Regions from separate parts of the Thermus brevis genome, predicted to be linked through region 1. Evidence: a T-box and tRNA genes for the amino acid it is inferred to sense, from the RefSeq annotation. Region 1 holds a T-box; the other holds one or more tRNA genes.
The links. A T-box is a leader RNA that pairs with one kind of tRNA and senses whether it is charged. The one in region 1 lies ahead of ileS (isoleucine--tRNA ligase), so its partner is inferred to be a tRNA-Ile.

Region 1 (5,065 bases):
TGGGGGTCCACCTCGGGCCAGTCGGAAAGGTGCACGGAAAGGGGGGCCTCGGGGCTTACCAAGCGCACCAGGTTCTGCCAAAGCACCTCGGCCAGGAAGGGGGTGAAGGGGGCGGAGAGCTGGCTGATGGTGACCAGGGCCTGGTACAAGGTGGCGTAGGCGGACTCCCGGTCCAGGGGATCCTCGTTTTTCCAGTAGCGCCTGCGGCCCCGGCGCACGTACCACTGGGAGAGGTCCTCCACCACGAAGTCCCGCAGGGCCCGGCTGCTTTGGGTGGGGTCGTAGGCCTCGAGGGCCTCCGTCACCCTTTGAATCAGATCCTGGAGCCGGGCAAGAAGCCAGCGGTCCAGCTCGGGCCGCTTCTCCACGGGAGGCGGGTTCTTAAGGTCCGGCCGGTCCAGGTTGGCGTAGGTGACGAAGAAGCTATACACATTCCAGAGGGTGAGGAAGTAGTCCCGCACCGTTTCCCGCACCAGGTTGGGTCCGAAGCGGCGGTCCGCCTCCGGGGGAGCGGAGATGTAGATGTACCACCTGAGGGCATCCGCCCCAAACTCCCGGATGATGTCCCAGGGGTCCACCACGTTCCCCTTGGACTTGCTCATCTTCTGGCCCTTTTCGTCCAGGATGAGGCCGTGGCAGATGACGTTTTTGAAGGCGATGGAGCCGAAGAGCATCACCCCAAGCTGGTGCAGAGAGTTGAACCAGCCCCGGGTCTGGTCGATGCCTTCCGCAATGAAGTCCGCGGGGAAGGCCTCCTTGAACTCCTCCCCGTTCTCGAAGGGGTAGTGCAAGGAGGCAAAGGGCATGGCCCCGGAGTCGTACCAGACGTCGATCACGTAGGGAACCCGGCGCATGGTGCCCCCGCAGGTGCATCGGAGCTCCACCCCGTCCACGTAGGGACGATGAGGATCGAAGGGTTCGGGAAGGGGTTGAATGGCCCTTTCCTTCAGCTCCTGGAAGCTGCCGATGGCCTCTTCCTTTCCACAAGAGCCGCAGACCCAGATGGGAAGGGGCGTGCCCCAGTAGCGGTTGCGGCTTAGGGCCCAGTCCACCAGGTTCCGGAGCCACTCCCCGTAGCGTCCCTCCTTGATGTGGGGCGGGACCCAGTTGATCTCCTGGTTTTTACGGATGAGTTCCTCTTTGAAGAGGGTGTTTTTGATGAACCAGGTTTCCGTGGCGTAGTACATGAGGGGGGTGGAGCACCGCCAGCAGTGGGGGTAGCTGTGGAGGTAGCTTGCCTCCCTGAAAAGAAGCCCCCGGGAGCGGAGGTCTTTCAGGATGGCCCGGTTGGCCTCGCGGAAGAAGAGGCCCTTAAAGGGCTCCACCAGGAGTTTCCCTTCCTCGTCCACCGTCTTGAGGAGGGGAAGGCCGTAGGCCCTGGCCGTGTCCAGGTCCTCGGCCCCGAAGGCGGGGGCCTGGTGGACGATGCCCGTGCCGTCCTCCCGGCTCACGTACTCGGCCAGGACCACGAAGTACCCCTTCTCCAGGGCCTGGGGGTAGGGGGGGTCGTAGGCCAGGCCCTCCAGTTCCTTCCCGGAAAAGGTCCTTAGAATGGGGGTTTCCTCGCCGAGGAGCCTGCGGCCCAGGGTCTCCTCGAGGATCACCGCCTCCTCCCCCACGGCAAAGGCCCCATAGGTGTACTCGGGGTGCACCGCCGCGGCCACGTTCCCGGGCAGGGTCCAGGGGGTGGTGGTCCAGATGAGGAGGCTAGCCTTTTCCAGGCCCAGCCTCCCCGGTTCCTTAAGGGGAAGGCGCACGTAGACCGAGGGATCGGTGATCTCCTTGTACCCCAGGGAAAGCTCGTGGGAGGAAAGAGGCGTGCCGCACCGTGGGCAGTAGGGCACCACCTTGTGGTCCCGGTAGAGGAGCCCCCGGTCGAAGAGGTTCTTCAGGCTCCACCAGATGCTTTCCACATAGGTGGGGTGCAGGGTGGCGTAGGCGTTCTTGAGATCCACCCAGTAGGCGATGCGCTCGGTGAAGGCCTCCCACTCCTTCTCGTAGGTGAACACCGACTCCCGGCAGGCCTGGTTGAAGCGCTCGATGCCGTAGGCCTCGATCTCCCGTTTGCTCTTTAGCCCCAGCTTCTTCTCCACCTCCAGTTCCACCGGCAGGCCGTGGGTGTCCCAGCCGGCTCGGCGGGGCACGTAGTAGCCCCGCATGGTCTTGTACCGGGGGAAAAGGTCCTTGTAGCTTCGGGCCTGGGCATGGCCCACGTGGGGCATGCCGTTGGCGGTGGGGGGGCCTTCGTAAATGGTGTAGCGGGGCCCGCCTTTACGGTTTTCCACGCTTTTCTCAAAGATCCTCTCCCGCTTCCAAAACTCCAGAACCTCCTCTTCCAGCCTGGGAAAGTTGGGTTCACCGACCTCCTTGAACATACGCTCCTCCCTAAAGAAACGCCCGCGCCCTTGGGGCGCGGACGAAAGCGCAAGGGCTTCCGCGGTACCACCGCGCTTCCTGGAGATAGCCTCCAGGCCCTCATTTCCGCGCGATCACGGGCGCACCCGGCGGGCATTACTCGAGGCCCTTAGCCCCTTTCCTCCCGCGGCTCCGGGGTGATCTTCCCGCCTTTCCTCACCACCGGGCTTCCACCCTCCCCGGCTCGCTCTAGGCTATTGGAAAGGGGTACTCTCCCCATCCTCGCCTTTACAGCTCATGCCCCCTGGGGTAAAATCCCCCGTTGGCGGCTAAGCCCATGCTAGCAGCCCACCCCTTCCTTGACAACGCCTGGGCTGGGTCTGCTAGAATCGAGCTAAGCCGGTCCACTTCCCGACAAAAGGAGTGCTCATGGAGCTGTACCTGGATACCGCCAACTTGGAGGAGATACGGGAGATCGCTGCCTGGGGGGTGCTCTCCGGGGTTACCACCAACCCCACTTTGGTGGCTAAGGAGTATGCGGGCCGAGGAGCAAAGCTGACCGAGGAGGTTTTGTTCGCCCACCTACGGACCATATGCGAGGTAGCGAAGGGACCTGTGTCGGCGGAGGTGACCGCGCTGGAGGCAGGGGCCATGGTGGAGGAGGGCCTACGGCTTGCCGCCATCCATCCCCACATCGTGGTCAAGCTGCCCACCACCGAGGAGGGCCTGAAGGCCTGCAAGCGCCTTTCCACCCAGGGGGTGAAGGTGAACATGACCTTGATCTTTTCCGCCAACCAGGCCCTTCTGGCGGCCCGGGCGGGGGCGGCCTATGTCTCCCCCTTCCTGGGCCGGGTGGACGATATCTCCTGGGATGGGGGAGAGCTTTTGCGGGAGATCGTGGAGCTAATCCAGGTCCAGAACCTGCCGGTCAAGGTCATCGCCGCTTCCATCCGCCATCCCCGCCATGTGACGGAGGCCGCCCTTCTTGGGGCGGACATCGCCACCATGCCCTATACGGTCTTCAAGCAGCTTCTTAAGCATCCTTTGACGGACATAGGCCTTAGACGCTTTATGGAGGACTGGGAGAAGGTCAAGCCATGAGGAGAAAAGCAGATACCCAACAAGAAGCACCCCTCACCTATCAGGAGCTTTCGGCCAAGATCCTTCCGGAGCTCCACCTGCTGGCCCAGGAAGCGGGGATCGAGAACTACAAGCGCATGAAGAAGGACCAGCTCATCATGGCCCTCCTGGAGCGGCAGACCCAAGGGGAGGGCCTGCAGCTGGTCAAGGGTTACCTGGAGATCAGCCCGGATGGGTACGGGTTCATCACCGAGAACCTGTACAACCTGGAATCCAGGGTGGCCATCGTCTCTGCAGGACTCATCCGGCAGTATGCCTTAAGGAGCGGGGACTATATCGTGGGCCGGGTGCGGCCTCCACGGGAGAACGAGCGCTATGGAACCCTCCTCAAGGTGGAGGCGGTGAACGACCTGGATCCCGAGGCCGCCAAGAACCGGCCTCGCTTTGACGAGCTCATCCCCCAGTTCCCCGACCGGCAGATCAAGCTGGAGACCACCCCCGATGAGCTTTCCACCCGGGTGATCGACCTGCTGGCCCCCATCGGCCGGGGGCAACGGGGGCTCATCGTGGCCCCACCCAAGGCGGGCAAGACAACCCTCCTCAAGAAGATCGCCAATGCGGTCCTGAAGAATGAACCCGACATCAAGGTGATCGTTTTGCTCATAGACGAGCGCCCCGAGGAGGTCACGGACTTCCGGGAAAGCGTCCAGGGAGCTGAGGTTATCGCCAGCACCTTTGACGAACCTCCCCAGAACCACATCCGGGTGGCGGAATTCGTCCACGAGAGGGCTAAGCGCATCGTGGAGGAGGGGGGGCACGTGATGATCCTCCTGGACTCCATCACCCGCCTGGCCCGGGCCAACAACCTGGTAACCCCGCCCACGGGCCGTACCCTTTCCGGCGGTTTGGACTCTGCCGCCCTCTACTTCCCCAAGCGCTTCCTGGGAGCGGCCCGCAATATCCGGGGTGGGGGTAGCCTTACCATCCTAGCCACGGCCCTGGTGGAAACGGGAAGCCGCATGGACGACGTGATCTTTGAGGAGTTCAAGGGTACAGGGAACATGGAGCTCCACCTTTCCCGCCGCCTCGAGGAGCGGCGCATCTTCCCGGCCATAGACATTCTGAAGTCCGGGACCCGTCGGGAGGAGCTCCTCTTGGGCGAGGAGGTGGTGCACAAGATGTGGCTTCTGCGCAAGGTCCTGGCAGACATGGACCCGGCGGAGGCCATGGAGATGCTTCTTGCCCGTTTGGGGCGCACCAAGAACAACAAGGAGTTTTTGGCGTCCTTGGCCGCCCGTTAGGCGGGATTTTCCCTTGGGGGGCGGAAAGCCCGCCCCCCAAGGCCTTGTGCCCCTTGCGTTTTCCCCGCTTGGTCCTGGTATAATCCCCGCGAGGTTTGGGCGGGGTTTTTGTTGGGAGGTGAGCGTTGCGGGGAATATGGTGGGGAAATTTATGCCTATTGGTTTCCTCTTTGGCCTTTGCTAAGCTCCCTATTCTTAGCCCCCTTCCCCTTCCCGAGAACACGGTGGAGGTGGGCCAGGCGGCTAGAAAGGGGTGGGTGCTCTACGAGGTGAAGCCCGGGGATACCCTGGTCGAGATTGCCGCTCGTTACGGGGTGGATCCCAGGCAC
Region 2 (5,065 bases), 270 kb from region 1:
TCCGCCAAGGCCCGGAGCCGGTCCCAGAGGTAGCTTCGCCCCGTGTCCCGCCCCCGGGCCCAGGGCAGGATGGCCCCCTCGGCCAGGGAGAGTTCGGGGTTCACGATGAGCTCAGGGTCAAACTCCTGCTTGTAACCCAGACCCGAGCAGGCAGGGCAGGCCCCATAGGGGGCGTTGAAGGAGAAGATGCGGGGCTCGAGCTCCTCCAGGACGCTTCCGTGCTCGGGACAGGCGAACTTCTCGGAGAAAAGCTCCTCCTGGCCGGAATCCGGGTAAAGGACCCGCATGAGTCCCTCGCCCCTAAGGAGGGCGAGCTCCACCGCCTCGGCGATGCGGGGGCGTTCCTCCTCCTTAAGGACCACCCGGTCGATCACCAGGTCAATGTCGTGCTTCTCGTACTTTTCCAGGTTTAGGTTCTGGGCCTCCTCCAGGAGGTAGATGACCCCATCCACCCGCACCCGGGCGTAGCCTTCCTTCATGAGTTGCTGGAAAAGCTTGCGGTACTCCCCCTTCCTCCCCCGCACCAACGGAGCCATGAGGATGGCCCGGGTGCCCGGGGGGTTCTTCAGGAGACGGTCGGTGATCTCGCTGGCGGACTGCTTCTCAATGGGGCGGCCGCACTCCGGGCAGTAGGCGGTGCCGATGCGGGCATAGAGGAGGCGGAGGTAGTCGTGGATCTCCGTCACCGTGCCCACGGTGGAGCGGGGGTTGTGGCTGGTGGTTTTCTGGTCGATGGAGATGGCGGGGGAGAGGCCCTCGATGCTCTCCACCTCGGGCTTGTCCATGACCCCCAGGAACTGGCGGGCGTAGCTGGAGAGGCTTTCCACGTAGCGCCGCTGCCCCTCTGCGTAGATGGTGTCAAAGGCCAGGGTGCTCTTGCCCGAGCCGGAAACCCCGGTGATGACGATGAACTTGCCCCGCGGGAGCTCCAGGCTGATGTTCTTGAGGTTGTGCTCCCGTGCCCCCCGGATGACGATGCGGTCCATCCGTGGAAGTATACCACTACCTTCTGGGAAGGACCAGGTGGCAGGAGGGGGCTTTCCGTGCCCTATAGTGAACCTATGGCCTCTTGGATGCGTACCGAAGCGGAGGAAGCTCCCAAGGTCATAGAGCGCCTCCTTAGGGAGAACGAGGGCGAGGTGAGGAGCCTGGTCCGCTTCCTGAGGAAGCGCCCCCCGGCCCTCACCCTTACCGTGGCCCGGGGGAGTTCCGACCATGCGGCCCTTTTTGCCAAGTACCTCCTCGAGGCCCGATTGGAGTGGCCGGTTCTCTCCTTGGCCCCTTCCGTCCTCACCCTTTACCGGGCCAGGCCCCGGGTGCCTTTTCCCTCCCTTCTTCTCGCCTTTAGCCAAAGCGGGGAAAGCCCTGACCTTTTGGAGGCGGTAAGCGCCTACCGCTCCCAGGGAGCCCTCACCGTGGCCCTGGTGAACCGGGAGGAGAGCCCCCTGGCCCGGATGGCGGAGGTGGTCCTTCCCCTCCATGCCGGGGAGGAGAAGGCGGTGGCCGCCACCAAGAGCTTCCTGGCCATGCTGGCCGCCACCCTCCACCTCCTGGCCCAGCTGGTGGAGGAATCCCGCCTGCGCCAGGTCCTTCCCGGCTTACCCGAGGCCCTGCACCGGGCCTTGGAGGCCTCGGGGGAGCTGGATTACCTGGAGGATGCGGAAAACCTTTTCGTCCTGGGGCGGGGGTTCACGTACCCCGTGGCCCTCGAGGCGGCCTTGAAGCTGAAGGAGGTGGCGGGGCTTCATGCGGAGGGGTTTTCGGCGGCGGAGTTCCTCCACGGTCCCCAGGCCCTTTTGGAGGCTGGCTTTCCAGTGCTGGCCTTGGTGCAAAAGGATGAGGCCTTGGAGGCCCTTCTTTCCACCTTGGAGGGGTTAAAGGCGAAAGGGGCTCATCTTCTCGTTCTCTCCCCGGAACCCGATGCCCTGGCCCTGGCGGATTCTCCCCTGGCGCTTCCCGTGGCCTCCGAGCCCGAGATCACCCCTCTTTTCCTGGCCCAGGCCTTTTATCCCAAGGCGGAGGCCCTGTCCCGGGCCCGGGGCCTGGATCCAGACCGGCCCCGGCACCTCACCAAGGTGACCCGGACCCGCTAGAAGACCCTTTCCCCCAGGGGTACCTCCCGCTCCGCGGTGAGGAGGACCACCCGGCCCTCGGCATCCTTAGCCCCCAGGACCAGCACCTCGGAGGGGAAGCCTGCGATGGAGCGGGTTCCCAGGTTCACCGCGCACACCACCAGGCGGCCCACCAGGTCCTCGGGGCGGTAAAGCTCGGTGATCTGGGCGGAACTCGGTTTGACCCCTAAGGGCCCGAGGTCGATCCAAAGCTTGTAGCTGGGTTTGCGGGCTTTCTCGTGGGGTTCGGCCTTCAAGATGCGGCCGATGCGCAGATCCAGGATTTGAAAGGCTTGCAGGGCCTCCATGGCTAGATTCTGCCAGAGGAAGGGGCTGGTACAAACACGTTTCCCGCCTCTTGAGGAGGCGGGACTTTTACAGATAGGGGGCTGGTGGGCCGTGCAGGACTTGAACCTGCAACCAACCGGTTATGAGCCGGCCGCTCTGACCGATTGAGCTAACGGCCCATGCCAAGGGCTTATTTTAGCACAAGGGAGAACTAAGGCCAAACGTCCCGCCCGCTATGTATACACTAAGGGAGGAGGTGAGCCATGACGGTAAACGAGAGCACCACCGATAGGGTGATTCGCTTTATTCTGGCCCTGGTCCTCTTCTACTTCGCTTTCCAGTCGGCATCCCCCTGGAACTGGATCCTGGGGATCGTGGGGGTGGTCCTCCTCTTCACGGCGGTCACCGGCTTCTGCGCCCTCTACAAGGTCCTGGGCATCAGCACCAAGAAGTAAAGCCGGCTTTGCCCAGCCCTGGACCCCAGGTGAGCTGGGGCGTTGTCTGGCTGAAAGCCGGGCTGGTGGGATATGGATTGGCCGCTTGCCCCTAGGGATCGCGTTCGGGTGGAGTTTTGGAAGTTTCCCGGGGATGTGCTCCACTACTTCTGGGAAGCCCGGGTGGTGGAGGTGAGACCTGAAGGCGTCCTGACCCTTTTGCCGCAGGGCGGGACCTTTCACCACGTGGCCAAGGGGAAGGCGGTGGTGCTGGACCACGATGCCTATGTGGCCTTTTTCCCTGGGGCCTGGTACTCCGGGGGGCCGGATGTGAGGGAGGGCCGGGTGCTGGAGTATTACTGGAACGTGCAGACCCCGGCGGAGTGGACGGGAAGGGGTTTTCGCCAGTACGACCTCGAGCTGGACGTGCGCTGCCAGGCCGACCATACCTGCCAGGTCTTCGACCGGGAGGAGTTTTTGGCCAAGCGCTCCCTTTACCCCAGGCTTTGGGTGGAGGAGGCGGAAAAGGCGGTGGAGGCCATCCTGCACCACATGCGGCAGAGAAGGTGGCCGGTGCTGCCTCCCGGGGAGCCCCTTCCCTGGATGGAACGGATCTAGGGCGTGAGGGTGGGGAGGGAAGAGGGAGCGGGATCCTGTGCTCCAGACCCCCAGGCTTTAAGGGGAATAAGGATGCGCCCCTCGAGGTGCCAGCGTCCTTCCAGGACCACCTGGTAGAGGAGGCCCTTGAAAAAGCCGTGGAAGCTATCCTCCCAGGTTTCCAGGTTCTGTGCCCGCAAGGGGTAGTTGTGCCAGGCGGGGCCCAGGTAGTAGAGCCAGGGGTCATCCAGAAGGCGGGTATCCCCTGGGGGGAGACCGAGAAGGGCGTTGAAGTAGCCTCTAAGCCGGCTTGCGGTGAAGAGGAGGTTGAGGTAGGGATCCTCGAGGGCCTTCCTAGCCTCGGTCTCGGTCTTGGGGAAGGGTCTTGCTGGATCCCAAGCCCCGAAGAGGCGCAGGCGGTCTTGTTGCTTGAGGGCATCCTCCCAGCTCATCTGGGCCAGGCCCAGGGTGCGGCTCAAGGGGGCGTGGCCCTGGACTTCGGCCAGACCTTGGGCTAAGCCATCCGCTGCTTCCCGCACCCCCCTGGAAAGCCCCAAGGCCTTGTCCCCTCCGTACTGCTCGTTATCCACAATGGCGGCCAGCACCCCATAAGGAATGCCGAGGGCAGAGGCGGCGGCGCGGATCTCCCGGGCGTAGGGAAGTACGTGGTGGGGGGCGGTGGGCAGGCCCTCGAGGTCCACCTTCTGGCCCCGCTTGGCCTGGCCGATGGCCTCCACCCAGCGCCTGGCCGCCAGGAGGGCGCTTTTGGCTTCTGGGTATGCAGCGCGCTTACCGGAGCGCTGGTTTTTGAGCTCGAGGCGGAGCAGGCGGTCGTAGGCTCGGGCCGCTTTCTCCCCTAAAAGCAGGTGTAGGCTGGCCTTCAAGCTCAGGTGGAGGCTCACCCAAGCCTCCCGCTCTTCCTTTGGGTAGGGGAGAAGGTCCCTGAGGCTTGGGGAGGGGGGTAGGGTAGGGGGGATGGGAAGGGCCAGGTAGAAAAGGCCCGCTGCCAGCAGCACCAGCCAGGGGCCCGGGGGCATAGGTCAGGACTGGGCGTCTTCCACCGGGGCGGGAGGCACCTCCACCGTGGCCTCCACGGGGTAGCCCGCGTAGGTGCGGCGGCCCCCCAGGGTTCTCTCCAGCACCTCCCGCCACTCGGGGAGGTTTAGGAAGCGGTCCGCCTGGTTGCGGAGCTCGAGGTCCGCCAGCTCGTGCACGCCGAGGAGGTGGATCTCCTTCCCCAGGGCCCTCAGGGCGCTGAAGGTGTGGGCCAGTTCTCCCGAACCGCTGGCCACGATGGCCCGGTCCCAGCGGGGGGCGGTGGTGAGGAGGTCCGTGGCCATCATGGCCTCAAACCGGGCTTCCCCCCGGACCAAGCGGCTTCGCACCGTGTAGCCCATGAAGACCAAGGCGTCGATGAAGCGCTGCTGACGCTCGTCCTCGGGATCGGTGATGGGCACGTAGTAGAAGGCGTTGTAAAGCTGCTCCGGGGTGGCGAACTGGGTCAGGACCCGGCGGTGGTCCACGTTCCAACCGAGGCGCTTGGTGGCCAGGTACATGTAGGATCCGTCAATGAAAAGGGCAACCCGCATATGCCCCCATCTTAGGACAAAGCCAGGCCCCGGGCTACCCCGGGGC

Region 2: it encodes a tRNA-Ile, which carries the amino acid that the T-box ahead of ileS (isoleucine--tRNA ligase) is inferred to sense. The anticodon was not compared.

What each region holds. Positions count from the first base shown of each region.
Region 1 is NZ_CP102606.1:2,040,014-2,045,078, reverse strand. Features, by position in the region: gene ileS (isoleucine--tRNA ligase) at 1-2,375, opposite strand, end outside; T-box leader at 2,410-2,647, opposite strand; gene fsa (fructose-6-phosphate aldolase) at 2,785-3,456, shown strand; gene rho (transcription termination factor Rho) at 3,453-4,736, shown strand; gene KQ693_RS11030 (LysM peptidoglycan-binding domain-containing M23 family metallopeptidase) at 4,862-5,065, shown strand, end outside.
Region 2 is NZ_CP102606.1:2,312,304-2,317,368, reverse strand. Features, by position in the region: gene uvrA (excinuclease ABC subunit UvrA) at 1-986, opposite strand, end outside; gene KQ693_RS12465 (SIS domain-containing protein) at 1,062-2,093, shown strand; gene KQ693_RS12460 (tRNA-binding protein) at 2,090-2,419, opposite strand; tRNA gene KQ693_RS12455 (tRNA-Ile) at 2,502-2,578, opposite strand; gene KQ693_RS12450 (YgaP family membrane protein) at 2,663-2,854, shown strand; gene KQ693_RS12445 (ribonuclease FAU-1 family protein) at 2,927-3,451, shown strand; gene KQ693_RS12440 (hypothetical protein) at 3,448-4,467, opposite strand; gene KQ693_RS12435 (LabA-like NYN domain-containing protein) at 4,471-5,019, opposite strand.